2 regions of the Mesorhizobium sp. B1-1-5 genome follow, and region 1 is predicted to be linked to the other one. Evidence: predicted binding sites of a transcription regulator. Region 1 holds the regulator's gene; the other holds the start of a gene.
What was found. The regulator LexA, encoded in region 1, represses DNA repair genes until DNA is damaged. The targets are predictions, from matches to a motif close to TGTTCNNNNTGTGTTCNG.
Positions count from the first base shown of each region.

Region 2: the regulator LexA is predicted to act here: its motif matches at 3,321-3,338, upstream of FJ980_RS00345 (ATP-dependent helicase).

Region 1 is NZ_VFWS01000121.1:704-9,346, reverse strand. It holds gene glp (gephyrin-like molybdotransferase Glp) at 1-474, shown strand, start outside; gene FJ980_RS25150 (alpha/beta hydrolase) at 524-1,354, opposite strand; gene kynU (kynureninase) at 1,402-2,649, opposite strand; gene lexA (transcriptional repressor LexA) at 3,063-3,797, shown strand; gene FJ980_RS25135 (ComEC/Rec2 family competence protein) at 3,781-6,297, opposite strand; gene gltX (glutamate--tRNA ligase) at 6,400-7,824, shown strand; gene gltA (citrate synthase) at 8,003-8,643, shown strand, end outside.
Region 2 is NZ_VFWS01000001.1:53,099-61,741, reverse strand. It holds gene FJ980_RS00365 (LysR substrate-binding domain-containing protein) at 79-1,047, shown strand; gene FJ980_RS00360 (hypothetical protein) at 1,102-1,782, opposite strand; gene FJ980_RS00355 (hypothetical protein) at 2,039-2,473, shown strand; gene FJ980_RS00350 (hypothetical protein) at 2,736-2,918, opposite strand; gene FJ980_RS34530 (hypothetical protein) at 3,053-3,220, shown strand; gene FJ980_RS00345 (ATP-dependent helicase) at 3,364-5,445, shown strand; gene FJ980_RS00340 (DUF982 domain-containing protein) at 5,628-5,930, shown strand; gene FJ980_RS00335 (sterol desaturase family protein) at 5,994-6,809, opposite strand; gene FJ980_RS00330 (hypothetical protein) at 7,052-7,471, shown strand; gene FJ980_RS00325 (GGDEF domain-containing protein) at 7,596-8,381, opposite strand.

The DNA of each region.
Region 1 (8,643 bases):
ATCGTCACGCTCGGCGGCGCCTCGGTCGGCGACCACGACCTCGTCCATGGCGTGCTGACCGGCGAAGGCATGCAGCTCGACTTCTGGAAGATCGCCATGCGCCCCGGCAAACCGCTGATGTTTGGCCGGCTTGGCAATGTCCGCTGCATCGGCCTGCCCGGCAATCCGGTGGCAAGCATTGTCTGCTCGCAACTCTTCCTGAAGCCGCTGCTCGCCCGGCTCGGCGGCCGCGATCATCGGCAGGATATGCGAACGGCTCGGCTTGGCACCGCGATGCGGGCCAACGACCTCAGGCAGGACTATGTGCGCGCCGTCGTGCGCGAGGACACCGGCACCCTGGTCGCGACGCCTTTCGGCATCCAGGACTCCTCTATGCTGCGGATGCTCGCCGACGCCGACGGTCTGATCGTGCGCGAACCCTTTGCGCCGGCCGCGGAAGCCGGCGCTGAATGCAGCGTGCTCATGCTGCGCTAGGCGCCGACGAAGTCGATCGTCCAGACGTCGACGAAGTCGATCATAACCCTTATTCGTCGACCAACGTACGGGTCAGGGGATGATCCGGGTCGGCGAGACCATCGACAATATTGAAATGATGTCGGTCCGGCTCGACCACTGAACGTGTGGCGGCGCCGAGCCCTGTCCAGACGTTGGCGAGCAACGCGCTCTGGCGCAGGAATTCCGCACGCTCGCCGCCGCCGGCCCAGCAGGTGATGCAGGCTCCCAGTCGAGGCCGCAACAATGCCGGGCTTTCGCTCCGCGCTTCCGGCTCGTCGATGTTCAGGGTCTCGTTCAGCGCTGTGAACATCAGCGGCCGAAGGTCGTGCAGGCCTGAAATCGAAACCACCTGGCGTATGCGCCGCGCCACATCGGATGATAGCGGTGAGGCCGTGGTCATCATTCGGCTGGCGAGATGGCCGCCGGCCGAGTGCCCGGTCAGCATCAGCGGACCATCGACCATGGTCGCCACCTTCTCGATCGCTGCAGCGACCTCGCCGACTATGCCGCCGATCCTGGTCTGCGGGCAAAGCGTGTAGGAGGGCATGGCGACGGCAAAGCCGCGGCCGATCGCGCCTCCAGCCAGATGCGACCAGGAGCTCTTGTCCGACTCCATCCAGTAGCCGCCGTGGATGAACACAACGAGCCCCTTTGGCGCCGCAGACGGGAGAAATAGGTCGAAGCGATTGCGCGGCGCTTCGCCATACACGATATCGAGCCGCGACCTGCCCTCCGCCAGCCGTTGTTCGCGAAACGCCCGCGCCGGTCCATCCCACGCCGCCGGCCAGCGGTCGCCACCCGCGATATTGGCGCCATTTGCGTAGGCGTCATCCCAGTCGACAATACGATGTCCCAGCAACGGTGCCTCCGCGATCAGGTCATTTGTTCGGCATCGCCGATTCAAAGTCAGGTAACGGTTGTTTTGACGGCAAAGCGCGCGTCTTGCCAGATGCCAGTGCGCAGGATGTCCTCCAGCACCTCGACCGCATTCCAGACATCTCGGTAACCGACATAGAGCGGCGTGAAGCCGAAACGAATGGTGGATGGCGCGCGGAAATCGCCGATCACGCCGCGCTCGATCAGGGCGCGCATCACCTGGTAGCCATTTGGATGGGCGAACGATACCTGGCTGCCGCGTTCTGCGCCTGAGCGCGGGCTCTCCAACTCAAGACCGAAGCCGCCGCATCTGGCCTCGACAAGCCGAATGAACAGGTCCGTCAGCGCGACGCTTTTTCCACGCACGGCTGTCATGTCGACGTCGTTCCAGATATCCAGCGCGCCTTTCAGCGCGCGCATCGACAGCACCGGCTGCGTTCCGCACAGGAACCGCCGGATCCCCGTGCCGGCGGCATAGCCCTGCTCGAATGCGAAAGGCCGGGCATGGCTCCACCAGCCGCTGAGCGGCTGGCGAATGTCGCGGTGGTGGCGGTTCGCGGCGTAGATGAAGGCCGGCGAGCCCGGCCCGCCATTGAGATATTTGTAGGTGCAGCCGACAGCGAAATCGGCATTCGAGCCGTCGAGATCCACCGGCAGCGCACCCGCCGTGTGGCAGAGGTCCCACACGATCAACGCCCCGGCTTCATGGGCCTTGCGGGTGAGCGCCGCCATGTCGCGCAGCCGGCCGGATTTGTAGTTGACGTGGTTGACCAGGATGACGGCGACGCGATCGTCGACCAGTTCCTCAATCGTCGGGGCATCGGCGCCTTCGAGCCGCAGCACCGTGCCGGGCCGCGTCGATGCGACCCCTTCCGCCATGTAGAGGTCGGTCGGAAAGCTGTCGGCCTCGGCAACGATCACCGAACGCTCGGGCCGCATTGCAAGTGCCGCATGCAGGACCTTGTAGATATTGATCGAGGTCGTGTCGCAAACGACCGTCTGGCCGGGTTTCGCGCCGATCAGGCGCCCGAGCTGGTCGCCCAGCTCGATGGGCATATCGAACCAGTCGGCGGTGTTCCAGGCGCGGATGAGATCCCGCGCCCATTCCTGCCTCGCGGCAGTCTCGATCTCGTTGAAGGCGTCGATCGAAGCAGCGCCCAGCGAATTGCCGTCGAGGTATATGACGCCTTCCGGCAAGACGAAGCGATCGCGTGTGGCGCGCAGCGGATCCGCGGCATCCATCGCCTCGACTTCGGCGAAATCAGGAATTCCCCTCATTGTGCTGCCGCCTCCATTTCGATCTGGCCAAGGGGGTTGTCTCACCACCGTCGGCGACAGGGCAAGAACCTTTGGTCCTATGTTAGCTGGTCCATAGACGGCGAAGACCCTGGATCGGAACCATTGCTAAGGTTGGCACGGTGCGGCACGCTTGCGCAGAAACCGACGTGATCCCATCCACGGCTTCGTGATGGTGTCGGCTCTTGATTCAGCTTAAGGAGGCTCCAAATCCGAGCGGAATCAACGCCCCTACCCCAGCCGGGACGGCCAAGGCATCACCGGATGCGACATCGTTTCGGCCGCCTTAACAAATTCACTAAACTTTAAACGGTTGCGGAACACAACTGGAACAGATAGTGTTTGTTCTGGGTTTGTTTTTCTGATTCTGGTTTCAGAACCCGTGGGGGCCGCCGATGCTGACGCGCAAACAACATGAACTCCTGATGTTCATCCATGAACGCCTGAAGGAGAGCGGAATTCCTCCATCATTCGATGAGATGAAGGAGGCGCTCGACCTTGCCTCCAAGTCCGGCATCCACCGGCTGATCACGGCGCTGGAAGAACGCGGCTTCATTCGCCGGCTGCCGAACCGGGCGCGCGCGCTGGAAGTGCTGCGCCTGCCCGACTCGATCGCGCCAGGCCTTAATGCCGCGAAGAAGTTTTCGCCGAGCGTCATCCAGGGCGGCCAAGGCAATCTCAATCGCCAGGTCAAGCCGGCGACGCCATCGCGCACCCCGACGCCAAGCAATGACGACGAGGCCGCGGCGGCCGTATCCATTCCGGTGATGGGCCGCATCGCCGCCGGCGTGCCGATTGACGCCATCCAGCACCAGACGCATTCGATCTCGGTGCCGCCGGACATGATCATGGGCGGCGAGCATTATGCGTTGGAGGTCAAGGGCGACTCGATGATCGAGGCCGGGATCTTCGACGGCGATACCGTCATCATCCGCAATGCCAACACGGCAAGCCCGGGCGAGATCGTGGTGGCGCTCGTCGACGATGAGGAGGCAACCTTGAAGCGTTTCCGCCGCAAGGGTGCCTCGATCGCGCTCGAAGCCGCCAACCCGGCCTATGAGACCCGGATCTTTGGACCGGACCGGGTCAAGGTTCAGGGCAAGCTCGTGGGACTTATTCGCCGCTATTGAGCAGAACTGCTCGCCGTCTTCGCCCGGACGACAATCTATTGGGCCGGTGCGGCGGCTGGTTTTCCGGCTGCTTATAGGGCGCCAGTCCCCTCGCCTCGCGCGTGTATTTCCGCTGCTCGTGCCAGGGTCGGTATGGTTCTACGACCGCGTAGCGGACGGTTGGCCGCGCGGTTGCCGATTGCGGATCGAAGAAGACGGCGGCGCTGCCGTCGCGCGCCAGCTGCCGCTTGGTGACGACGAGCACACGCGGATCGCGGCATGGGTTATAGGCCGTGGCGTCGTTGATGACGATGAGGTCGGCGAAACCGCAGGCCGGCCGGGCGGCGTCGCGGGTCTCGGCGAGCGCGACGATCGCGCCGGAAGGATGCCGGCCGATGCAGAGATCGCCGGTGCAATAGAAGGGCGAGCCGGGTGGCAGGTCGACGGGATCGGCAATGTCCAGCGTATCTTTGGCGAACCTTTCCGGCGGCACGATATCCTCGGCTTTCAGCGCCCGTTTCCAGTTGTCGGTAGTGAACTCGTTGGAGCGTTCGCGATTGACGGCAAGCTCGCCGCCGCCGATCGGCATCGCCACCAGATGCGCGTCCTCGGAAATGAGCACATCCGGTGTGCGGACGTGCGGAATGGCCAGCAGCGCGGCGAGCGCGAAGGGAACGGCGGCAAGCCTCAGCCAGGTGGTGGCCATTGTCGCGACGACCAGCGCGACCGTCGCCAGCAGCACCGACTGGATCGAGATCAGCCCGACGGCATCGACAGGCGAGCGCTCGGAAATCCATGCCGAGATGGCGATCATCGCCGTCAGCCCCTTGCCCATCACATAGAGGAGCGGACCGTCGAAGCCGAAGGGCATGGCCAGCGCGCTCAGCACGGCGAACGGCATGACGATCAGCGAGACGATCGGCATGACCGCCAGATTGGCAAGCAGGCTGAGCGGCGACACCCGCTGGAAGTGCCAGATGGCAAACAGCAATGTCGCGCTGCCCGCGATGAGCGACGTCACGGCGGCGCCGCCCACGCCAACCACCAGTTTTCGCGACAGGAACCCGAGGAACGAACGCTTTGCCGGCGGCGCGGTCGTTTTGCCGGCGCGATAATCGGCAAAGCCGGCATAGGCGCCGACCAGGGCGGCGGTGGCGGCGAAGGACATCTGGAAGCTCGGGCCAACCACTTCGTGCGGCGAGACAAGGATCACGGCGATGGCAGAGATCGCCAGGTTGCGCATTGTCAGCGCCGCGCGGTCGAAGAGCACGGCGGCGAGCATCACGGCCAGCATGATGAAGCTTCGCTCGGCCGCCACCACGATGCCGGAGATGATGAGGTAGGCGGCGATCGAGATGAGTGCGATCCCGGCGGCGTATTTCTTCACCGGCCGCCGCGACGAGAAATCCGGAAACAGCGCGAAGGCGCCGCGCAAAAGCACCATGATCGTGCCGGCAACCAGCGCCATATGCAGGCCGGAGATCGAAATGATGTGGTAGATGCCGGTCCGTCGCATCGACTCGTTGATTTCGTCCGGAATGCCGGCACGAACGCCGACGATCAGCGCCGCTGCGATCTCACCCTCGGAACCACCGATGCTGCTCCTGATGTGGTCGGCAATCCCCTCGCGAGCGTTTTCTATGGCCGATGCCACGCGCGCGCCGAAAGGCACCTCCGTTGGAACTGTCTGGGTCGACGCGACAAGTTTCGGATCGCCCAGGAAAAAGCCACTGGCGCCGATGCCGGCAAAATAGCTGTCGAAGGAAAAGTCGTAGCTGTCCGGCCGAACCGGACCTGTCGGCGGCAGCAGCTTGGCATAGCCGGTCAGGATCGACCCGGCCGTCATGCCGGACGGGATCCTGCGCGCCGACAGCCTGATACGGTCCGGCGCGTAGCGCAGCTTCGGACGCTCGGTGGATATCAGATCTATGGTGAGCCGGACACGGCCGTTGGCCATCGCCTCGGCGGTGACGAGGCGGCCCGTCAGCCGTGTCTGGATTTCGGAACCCAGCATCGGGGTGGCCATCCGCCAGGTCTCCACCTTGGCCGCGAGAAAGCCCAAGGCGCAGAAAAACGCCGCCATGAACGCAAGGTGCGTTCTGTGCCGGGAACGCGAGACCGCCGCGCAGACCGCCATCAGGGCGACCGCCGGAAGCGGCCTGTAGAGGTCCGGCTCGGCGCTCAGCGAGAAGTAACAGATCACGCCGGCTGCCAGGAACACCGGTACCAGCAGAAAGCCGACGCCACGGTCGAGCTCGGTGGTGGCGGCGACCGCAACGCTTCGGCGCAGAGCAGGAAGCGAAACGCGGCCAAGCTGTCTGCGGATCCGGCCGACATTGGCTGTCGGCGAGGCTGGCGGTAACGTGCCGCCGCCAGGCGGCAGAAGCTCAGCTGGCGGGCGCGGCGCCGGAAGCGAAACCGGCGCTTCCTCAGCGGGCACGGCATGAGCAAACATCAGGCGTTCACTGACGCCCGCTGTCGTTCCCTCGCCCTCCTCCGCGCCCCGGCCACGTCCAGCCATCGGGTCTGCCCCTTGCGCCCCAGACCGCCTATGCTACATGAACGCCGGTCGCGTGGAAGTCTGCGCGAAACATGCATTTTTCAGCGCTTCCTCGAGAGTTCCATGTCCGACAAGGTCGTCACCCGTTTTGCCCCCTCGCCTACAGGCTATCTGCATATCGGCGGGGCGCGCACGGCGCTGTTCAACTGGCTCTATGCCAAGCACACCGGCGGCACGATGCTGCTGCGCATCGAGGATACCGATCGCGAGCGCTCCACCGAAGCCGCCACGGCCGCCATTCTCGACGGGCTGACCTGGCTTGGCCTCTCCTGGGATGGCGACGCCGTCTCGCAATTCGAGCGTGCGCCGCGTCACCGCGAGGTGGCGGAGGAGCTCGTGCGCATGGGCAAGGCCTATTACAGCTACGAGACGCCGGCGGAGCTGGAGGCGATGCGCGAGGCCGCACGTGCCAAGGGCCTGCCGCCGCGTTACAACGGCCATTGGCGCGACCGCGGCCCATCCGAGGCGCCGGCAGGCGTCAAGGGCGCGATCCGCATCAAGGCGCCGACCGAGGGCGTGACGATCGTCAACGACCGCGTGCAGGGCGAGGTGCGCTTCCCCAACAAGGATCTCGACGACTTCATCATCCTGCGTTCCGATGGCGTCCCGACCTACATGCATGCCGTCGTCGTCGACGATCACGACATGGGCGTCACCCACATCATCCGCGGCGACGATCACCTGACCAATGCCGCGCGCCAGACCGTGATCTACAACGCCATGGGCTGGGACGTGCCGTCGATGTCGCACATCCCGCTGATTCACGGCGCCGACGGCGCCAAGCTGTCGAAGCGGCACGGCGCGCTCGGCGTCGAAGCATATCGCGCCATGGGCTACCTGCCCGAGGCCCTGCTCAATTATCTGGCCAGGCTCGGCTGGAGCCATGGCGACGACGAGGTGATGTCGATCGAGGACATGATCGCCTGGTTCGACATCGGCGACGTCAACAAGGGCGCGGCCCGCTTCGACTTCGCCAAGCTCGAGGCGCTGAACGGCGTCCATATGCGCAAGATGGACGACCGGGCGCTGTTCGACATCTTCGTCGCAACCTTGCCTTATCTCGAAGGCGGTCCGGCGCTCGCGGCAAAGCTCGATGACAGGCGCAAGGCGCAACTGCTTGCCGCCATGCCCGGCCTCAAGGAGCGGGCGAAAACTCTTGTGGAACTGGTCGACGGCGCGGCGTTCCTGTTCGTCGAGCGGCCGTTGCCGTTGGACGAGAAGGCGGCGGGCTTGCTCAACGCGGATGCGCGCGCGATTCTGCGCGGCGCGCATAGCGCATTGTCTTCTGTCCAGGGCGACTGGAACGCGGCCTCGGCCGAGGCTTCGATCCGCGACTTCGCGCAGGCTGGCGGGCACAAGCTGGGCGCCGTGGCGCAGCCCCTGAGAGCCGCGCTGACCGGCCGCAGCACCTCGCCCGGGGTGTTCGACGTGCTTGCCGTGCTGGGCCGTCAGGAAAGCCTGGCGCGCATTGGAGATCAAATCGATTAGGAGCGAGCTGGCCCAAGAAGATTGGCATTGAAAGGTGTGTTTCGCAGTGCAACATTGGGCTTGGCCCAATCTGGCACGCACCTCCTAAAATGCGGTGGCGAGTTCGCGCATTCCGGTGACTTCGACGTGTCGTTTGCAGGAATTGCCTTGCCGGCATGAGGAACAAAAGGAGTTGAGAATGAGCGAAGCTGCGACAAAACCGGAACCGGGCAGCAAAACGCGCGAGTCGGCCGCCAGGCTCGAGCTCGCCGGCAAGACGCACGAATTGAAGGTGCGAAGCGGGACGGTCGGGCCGGACGTCATCGATATCGGTTCGCTCTACAGCACCACCGGCGCCTTCACCTACGATCCCGGTTTCACCTCAACCGCGAGCTGCGAATCGGGGATCACCTTCATCGACGGCGATGCCGGCATCCTGCTGCATCGCGGCTTCCCGATCGATCAGCTCGCCGAGCATGGCGACTTCCTAGAGGTCTGCTACCTGCTGCTCTACGGCGAGTTGCCGACCAAGGCGCAGAAGGACGACTTCGATTATCGCGTGACGCGCCACACGATGGTGCATGAGCAGATGTCGCGCTTCTTCACCGGCTTTCGCCGCGACGCGCATCCGATGGCGGTGATGTGTGGCGTGGTCGGCGCGCTGTCGGCCTTCTACCACGACTCGACCGACATCTCGGACCCGTATCAGCGCATGGTCGCCTCCATGCGCCTGATCGCCAAGATGCCGACGATCGCCGCGATGGCCTATAAGTACCATATCGGCCAACCTTTCATTTACCCGAAGAACGATCTCGGCTTCGCGGCCAACTTCCTGCACAT
Region 2 (8,643 bases), on a different contig from region 1:
AGCAGTCATTTAAACGTTTACCCCTGTAAATTTAGGAATGCTGATGGTAGCGTAAGCGCAGCTTAAGGTCGAAACCCCGTGCGACTGCTCAGTCAGGTCAATCTCAATTCGCTGAAAATCGTGGAGAGCGCCGCGAGGCACAGGAATTTCACGCGCGCCGGCGAAGAGCAGTTCATCACCGCTTCCGCCGTCAGCCAGCGCGTCAAGAGCCTGGAGGATCAGCTTCGCTTCAAGATTTTCGAGCGCGGCGGCAATGCCGTATCGCTGACGCCAGAGGGCGAGACCTATGTGGCGCGCGTGCGCGAGGCGCTGGAGCGGATCGTGGCGGCCAGCATGGAGGCTACCGGCCAGTCGCAGGCGCATGTGCTGCGGATCTGCGTGCTGCCGACCTTTGCCGCGCGCTGGCTGTTTCCCAGGCTGACGGCCTTCCAGCGCCAATATCCCGACATCGAGATGCGGGTGGCGACCTCCTACGCCACGCATGAATTCTCGACCTCGGAATACGATCTCGAGATCCGATATGGCGACGGCAACTTCCCCGGCCTCGCCTCGGAGCTGCTGTTCAAGGAAGACCTGACGCCGGTCTGCAGCCGCAAGCTCTTCCACGAGGTGCTGGGCGACAAGCCGTTGTCGAAGGTGACGCCGGAAGACCTGCGCTACTTCACGCTGCTGCACTCCGAAACCTGCACGCAAAACTGGCAGTCGTGGCTGGGCTTTGCCGGCGCGAGCTTCGTGCTTGGCGAGACCAGGAGCGTTTATTTCGACAGCTGCATGATGTCCTACGAGGCGGCCAATGCCGGGATGGGCTTTGCCGTCGCCAATCGCGCCTATATGGCAAGCGACATCCACGCCGAACGGCTGGTGGCCCCCTTCGCGGTCCACCATCCCAACACGGCGGGCTGGTATCTCGTCAGCCCGATCAAGGCGCTGGGCGCGCGCAAGGTGCAGCTTTTCAAGCAGTGGATCATGGCCGAAGCAGCGCTGACGCAGCGCCAGCTGGACGTCGAGATCGAGAGCGTGCCAGTGCGGCGCGTGGCGATGGCGTGAAGAGCAAGCGTCGCGCGGCCTCATCGACCGGAATGCATGCCAAGACCTTCGTGTTCAGTCACCCAATCCCCTGACGTCATCAACGTCAACAGTGTATTTGGATAGAAATCCAGCCACGGCTTCGCAACTTTTGACGTAGTCGCCAAAATAGTTTGATTTTGGCATATTAATTCTAACATTCCACCCCTTATAGTGCATATAAACCACGCACCGTTTTTCAAACCCATCGTTTTTGTCACATGCTTGTATTTTTGACTTCTTCATGCCAGAGAATTCGCCTATTTCGTCCTCACGTATACATTGGTATGTCTTCGAAAATGTGTAGCCGACTATACTATTTCTCAATGAGATATAGAAACCATTCGTGGTGTTTTCTCGCTGATTTGATAAAACAGACGGAGAGAAATCCCCATTGATTCCAATTGTTGCAGCCATATCGACAAAATACTGCTGGTGACCTGCGCCGCCTATGTTTCCGTTTCCGCCGAGTTCAGACCAAATAAAGGCTCTGGGAATTTTCAGATGCCACTCGCTCATGGGCGCCAACGGAATATCATCATTCCGTCTGTCGTATTTGAGGACCACCTCGTATGGCTGCATGCTCCTCGAAGGAGATGCCGCATAACCAGGCAGGATCGAATGTGACAATCTCATGAACCCGCTTATCACCCAGCCGCCAAGACCAAGCAGCGCCACAAACCCAAGCATGGTTAGCAAGATAGCGGATCTTTTCATGGATGACTCGCCCCAACACCTTTACATACGAAATCAGCCGTAAGAATTCCAAGCGCCTTCTTTTTTGACATTAGACGCTTCTTACGGAATGGACTACAATTATATCACGGTCTCTTTTCTACTTTGCATAGCAATAGTCATATGCGGCGGCCGGTGAAATATTTCGATCGATGGCTTTTACATTTTTAGATTTATTTTGCCAACCGTGTTGACTGCCAGCAAAGGTGCTCGGAGCCGAAATAGTTGAAGGTGGGTCATGGCCAAGACAATGATGGCGCAGCGCCGGCTTGACAACGAGATCGCCGGTGCGGCGAGTGGCGCGTATATGAGGGGGCTGGCTTTTCAGCTACCAGGATTCCCGCGAATCCGTTTCGATTCCTCTGGTCGCCAATATTCGGCCGCCGGCGTCGATCGCCACTTCGCGAAGATAGTGTTTCGGCTTTGGCGCTTTCTCGATGAGGTAGCTGATCTGCACCACCGACACGCCGTCCTCATACAGCCGTACGGGAAACCGCAGCCATTCATGGCCGGAATGCCTGACGATGCAGCAGCCAGGATTGCTTCCTATCAATTCGTCGGCGGAGGCGTAGACGATCGTCCCAAGGTTCAATTTTACCGCGTTGGCGGCCGCGATCGAGATGAGTTCGCGATCGCTGAGGCGATTCTGAAAATTGTAGACGACCGTCCATAGGATCAGCGCTCCGACGACAAGGGCGGCGAGAAGGAGACGTCCAAATGCCCGCGAAGGTGGACCTCGGCAGAATTTCAGGATTTTCCGGTGATTTCTTCGGCGCTGCATAGCCGGCTAGCGTGATCGCACCATGACGCCACGTCGAGACTCAGCTATGTTGGATTGTGCGGCGGGCCTGATTTTCCCGCTTGGCCGGCGCTACCCAGCTTCCTCCCAAGCAGCGCCGGCCTTCTTCGTTTCGGCCCGACGGCCGGCCCTGGCGCTATTGCTTCGGCGGGGTGCCCGGCTGATCGCCGCCGGTGGTCGATTTCGGCACAGGGTTCTTGTCGACCTGCGGGTTCTGGTTGACTTCATCGCCCGGCGCCTTGGTGGGCGGCACGCTGTTGTCGCAGGCGGCGAGCACGAGCCCTGCCGCAAGAGCCAGCAGCACAGGAAGCTTCGTCATGACGACCTCCTCTCGTTCGCTCCTTTGAGGGGCAAACGGGGCGGTGGCGGTTTGGTTGCGTTGACCGGCGGGAACCAACCGATCCGAGTCCGGTTGGAATCCCGAGCCAATCGAACGCAACGAGGAAACTGATTATGGTCCGCCTTCTGCTTGCCGGGCTTTTTGCCTACACCGCCTATCGCGTTGCCGTGAGGATCATCGACGAGGTGCCTGGAGATGTCGCGCCGCTGGATATGCCGGGCGACGAGAGGCGCAATTTGCGGCGCCAGTCGGCGGCGATGGGGGTCGAGCCGAAGCGGTAGCGGCTCTTTCGGATGGGAATAGCCCTTCCGGTGAAGCGTGGATGCCTCGCAGCCCTGTCCGGCCGCTTCGCGGCCACCTCTTCCCCCCTCGCGCGGGCCGAGGAAATTATTGCGAACAAAGCAGAAACGATGCTTGATGGGCGATGAACATCGCCGCTCGTGATTCGTCCTTCGAGGCGCCCGCCTATCTTGGCCGGCTGAACGACAAGCAGCGGCTGGCGGTGATGCATGGCGACGGCAAGGTGGCGGCGCCGCTGCTGGTGATCGCCGGCGCCGGTTCCGGCAAGACCAACACCCTGGCGCACCGCGTCGCCCATCTCATCGTCAAGGGCGCCGATCCACGCCGCATTCTGTTGATGACCTTCTCGCGCCGCGCGGCGGCCGAGATGGCCAAGCGCGTCGAGCGCATTGCCGGCGAGGTGCTGGGCCGCGACGCGGCAATCATCGCCGACGCGCTGGCCTGGGCCGGCACGTTTCATGGCATCGGCGCGCGACTGCTGCGCGACTATGCCGAGCAGATCGGCCTCGACCCGGCCTTCACCATCCATGACCGCGAGGATTCGGCCGACCTGATGAACCTTGCCCGGCACGAGCTGGGATTCTCGAAGACCGAAAGCCGCTTTCCCACCAAAGGCACCTGCCTGCAGATCTATTCGCGGGCGGTGAATGCGCAGGTGCCGCTCGGCGAGGTGCTGGGCTCCGCCTTCTCATGGTGCGCGGCATGGGCCGAACAGCTGAAAGAGCTGTTCGCGGCCTACGTGGAGGCCAAGCAGGCGCAGAACGTTCTCGATTACGACGACCTGCTGCTCTACTGGGCGCAGATGGCGGCCGAGCCGGAGATCGCGGCGCATCTCGGCGGCCGCTTCGATCATGTGCTGGTCGACGAATACCAGGACACCAACCGGCTGCAGGCCTCGATCCTTCTGGCGCTGAAGCCGGACGGCGCGGGGCTGACCGTGGTGGGCGACGACGCGCAGTCGATCTATTCCTTCCGCGCGGCCGAAGTGCGCAACATCCTCGATTTCCCAAAGCAGTTCGCGCAAGCAGCTGCGGTCATCATGCTGGAGCGCAACTACCGCTCGACCGAGACGATCCTGGCCGCCGCCAACACGGTGATCGGCGAGGCCAGCGAGCGCTTCACCAAGAACCTGTGGACCGAGCGCCGGTCGTCGCACAAGCCGCAACTGGTCAGCGTGCGCGACGAGGCCGAGCAGGCCAACTATGTGTGCCAGACGATCCTGGCCGAGCGCGAGGCCGGCACGGCGCTGAAGGCGCAGGCGGTGCTGTTCCGCACTTCGAGCCATAGCGGACCGCTGGAGGTGGAGCTGACGCGCCGCAACATCCCCTTCGTCAAGTTCGGCGGGCTGAAATTCCTCGATGCCGCGCATGTCAAGGACATGCTGGCGATGCTGCGCTTTGCCGAGAACCCGCGCGACCGCGTCGCCGGTTTTCGCGTGCTGCAGCTTATGCCGGGCATCGGCCCTTCCGCCGCCTCGCAGATCGTCGACGCCATGGCGTCGTCGCTGGACGAGACGCTGGGCCTCGCCCGGTTCCGGCCGCCGCAGCGCGCCGCGCAGGACTGGCCGGTCTTCCTCGACATCTATGGCGGCTTACGCGCCGGCGCCAAATGGCCGGCCGATCTCGAGCGGATCAGGCTGTGGTACGAGCCGCATCTGGAGCGCATCCATGAGGACGCGATCACGCGCCGGGCCGATCTCCTCCAGCTTGAGCAGATCGCATCGACGTATCCGTCGCGCGAGCGCTTCCTGACCGAGCTAACCCTCGATCCGCCCGACGCCACAAGCGACCAGGCCGGGCCGCCGCATCGCGACGAGGATTATCTCATCCTGTCGACCATCCATTCGGCCAAGGGCCAGGAATGGAAGAACGTCTTCGTGCTCAACAGCGTTGACGGCTGCATCCCGGCCGATCTCGGCGTCGGTACCAAGGAGGACATCGAGGAGGAGCGACGCCTGCTCTATGTGGCGATGACCCGGGCCAAGGACAGCCTGCATCTCGTGGTGCCGCAGCGCTTTTATCCGCACAACCAGGCGGCGCGCGGCGACCGCCACGTCTATGCCTCGCGCACGCGCTTCATCCCGGCCTCGATGCTTTCGGCCTTCGAGCAGTCGTCCTGGGCGAGCGCCGCGCTCAAGGACGACCCGCGCCAGCGGCCGGGCGTCAAGGTCGATCTCGGCGCCCGCATGCGCGGCATGTGGAAATAGGCTGCCTGGCCGTTCCAGCGACTGCAAGACGAAGAATCGGATTTGTCTCCGCGTCAGCGGGGGGCACGCCATCCTTGAGAAAACAGCGGCATGCGTGGAACCTCCCGCCGCGAGCCGCGTTGTGTGGCGTCCCTCCCCAGACAGGAGGCTCGCCGCCTCCGCAGCCAACTGACGAGGTCCAAATGCACGACAGGACGTTCTTCACTCCGGTCGCCCTCAGCGTCGGCGCCGGCCACAAGCGCATGATCGCCTCGCTGTTCGAGATGCATGACTTCCTGACCGAGTTCCCGCCGTCGCGCCGCCGCCTCAGCTATGGCGCCGCGGTGAAGGCCTGCGAGGCCGCGCGGAGTGGAGAAATCCCGGTCGAGGCCGCGCGCGATGCGCTGATCACCTTCGCGGTGACGGCAGGCATCTTGTGGCCTTCGGAGCAGCCGGTCGTCTCGGTCAAGCCGGTGGCGCGCGGCTATGGCGGCTTCGCCGCCTGAATTTTACGACAGAAGACCGCCCTCCCGGAAAGCCCGCCCTCGGTGGCGGGTTTTTCCGTGCCGTCATTCCGGCTTGGCGGCCGCCGGCGAGGCTTCTGCGATCGGCGCGACCGGCTCGGCCGCCGCGACGAAGGGATAGACGAGCTGCTGGTGATAGAGCTGCGGCACCGGCTCGTCGGTGCCGTATTTTTCCGGCATATGCTGCGGCATGAACAAGGTGCCGCCGATCAGATCGAGGACGGGCAACTGTCCGGCGAAGTTCTTGTCATAGGCCTGGCGTTCGTTGGCATGATGCCAGTGATGAAACTGCGGCGAGGCAATCAGCCATCTCAGCGGCCCGAACTTGATGCGGGTGTTGGAGTGGATGAATACCGACTGCCAATGATAGATCAGCACGTAGATGAGAACCGCTTCGCCGGAAAAACCCAGGGCGAAGAGCGGCAGGAACGAAGCCGACTTGGTCAGGATCTGGTCCACCGGGTGCACGCGGTGGCCGGCCAGCCAGTCCATCTCCTCGATCGAGTGATGGATGGCGTGAAAACGCCACAGGAACGGCACCGCGTGAAAGGCGCGATGGGCAAGGTAGAAGCCTATATCGGCGATGAGCAGGGCCTCGATCGTCTGCAGCCATAAAGGCTGCGACTGGACGGCGGCCGAAAGCGCCTCTGGAACGACGCGCGGGACCACCAGCATCGCAGCGCCGATCACCAGCAACAGGCCGAACTTGATGACGATGCCGTTGAAGAGCAGATAGAAGACGTCGTTCAGCCAATGCCGGCGCGCGGCCGATTGCTCGGCATGCAGCGGCAGGAGCTGCTCGAGCGGAATGAAGATAAGGGCGATGACCAGCACCGCCTTGTAGTCGATGAGATCGAACACGGTCGCTCGCGGATCGGCTGAGGCCAGTCTCCGACACTAGCCGCCAAAGAATGAACGGACCGTTGCTGGCATGCGCGGCGCTGCGAAATCGCGTGAAAACTTTTCGGCGGCTGCGTGAAACACCACACGGACGGTTGCCGTTCACCATGCCAGTTGCGGACGCGCTTTAGGTCTTTGTTTTGATGCATGTCGTTGTCCCGGAACCGTTGCACACTTCCGGGCGACATGCATCGGGAGGGCGGATGTTTCTCGATCGCGAGCGTTTCAAGCCGGCGGCCGAAATGCGGCTCGGCCGGGACAAGTCGTCGATCCGAGTGATGATAACCGATCCGAAGGCCTGCGAACTCGGCGAAGCCGTCTATGCCTGGGTCACCGCCGACGGCCGGGCGGTCAGGATCGGCACCTGCGGCGCCTCGGCGGGCAAGCGCCTGCTTTCCTATCCCGGCTACATCAATCGCAGCCTCACGGGCCGCGGCGGCGCGACGCCCAAATGGGAAGCGCTGAAGTGGCTGAACCTGCTCGCCGAACACGGCATGCTGATGGCGGTGGTGCATCAGCCGGAGCCGACCCCGACCGCGGCGGGCCTGATCAGGCCCTATCTCGATGTCGAGCGCCAGTTGATCCGCCAGCACAGGCCGTTGCTCAACCGCAGCCACCGTTGACCTCGGCTTCCGTTGGAATTGATTTAGAGCAATTCCAGGAAAAGTGTGAGCGGTTTTCCGCCCGGAATTGCGTCGACACAAGGAGATAGGGCATTTCGCCGTTTCCGTGAAACGGTGAAATGCTCTAGTGGACGGTGCCGGCGGCATCGCCCGCCGGCCCGCCGCGCGGAATCTCGAAGCTCACCTGGTCGCGGCCATTGGACTTGGCCTTGTAGAGATGGCGGTCGGCGACCTGGAACATGTCATGATAGGTGGTCGGACCGCTGAAGGCGGTACCGCCGATGCTCACGGAAAGCGGCCAGGGCCGCCCGCCGGGCGCAAACTCGGCCTCGCGGATGCGGCGCCTGATGGATTCGGCGACCAGAAAGGAGCGTGCGGCGTCGGCGCCGGGCAGGAAGACCGCGAATTCCTCGCCGCCGATGCGTCCGACAATGTCGGCGCCGTGCAGTTGCCCCTTGATCGTCGCGGCGATCAACCTCAGCGCCTGGTCGCCGCAATCGTGACCGAGGCGGTCGTTGATCGACTTGAAGTGATCGGCATCGACAATCAGAAAGGCGCCGGCGTCGGCGACCGTTTGGCCGCGCGCCCGCTCGAGATAGGCCTCGACCAGCATCGAGAAGGCACCGCGATTGAAGACCGCCGTCAGGCTGTCGGTCGCGGCAATGACGCCGAGTTCCTTCTGCGTGATGGCCAGCTGGCGCATCTTCCACATCAGAAAGAAAAGGAACGAGCCGCCAAGGATCAGCGGCAGGAAAAGGTCCGTGAGTTGCGCCCAAAGCAGCGCCTGTGGCGACAGCGAGGGGAAATTGAAGGAATCGACGAAGAACGCGGCGGCAATGAAAAAGGCGGTGCCGGCGGCGGTGACCAGCACGACCCTGCCCCAGCTTGTCGGGGACAAATCGATGCGCATGCCTCTGCTCCCGTTATGTCAGGCCATCATGCCGCGAGGAAGGCAAACGAACCGCTAATATAAGCCTCGTCCCCGAAGTTTGGTTAATTTTCTCGCTCAGCGTCGAACGTGGAACGGCATGCGGTCCGGCTCGATCTCCAGGCATCATAAAGCCCACCACGGATGCGGCGGGCTTCCCGACTGGCCGGAAGTTCTCGTCAGCAAAAATGGGCGTGGCGCTCCTCGTGGGGCAAAGCGATGGCCGCATAGTATTGCCCGGCTG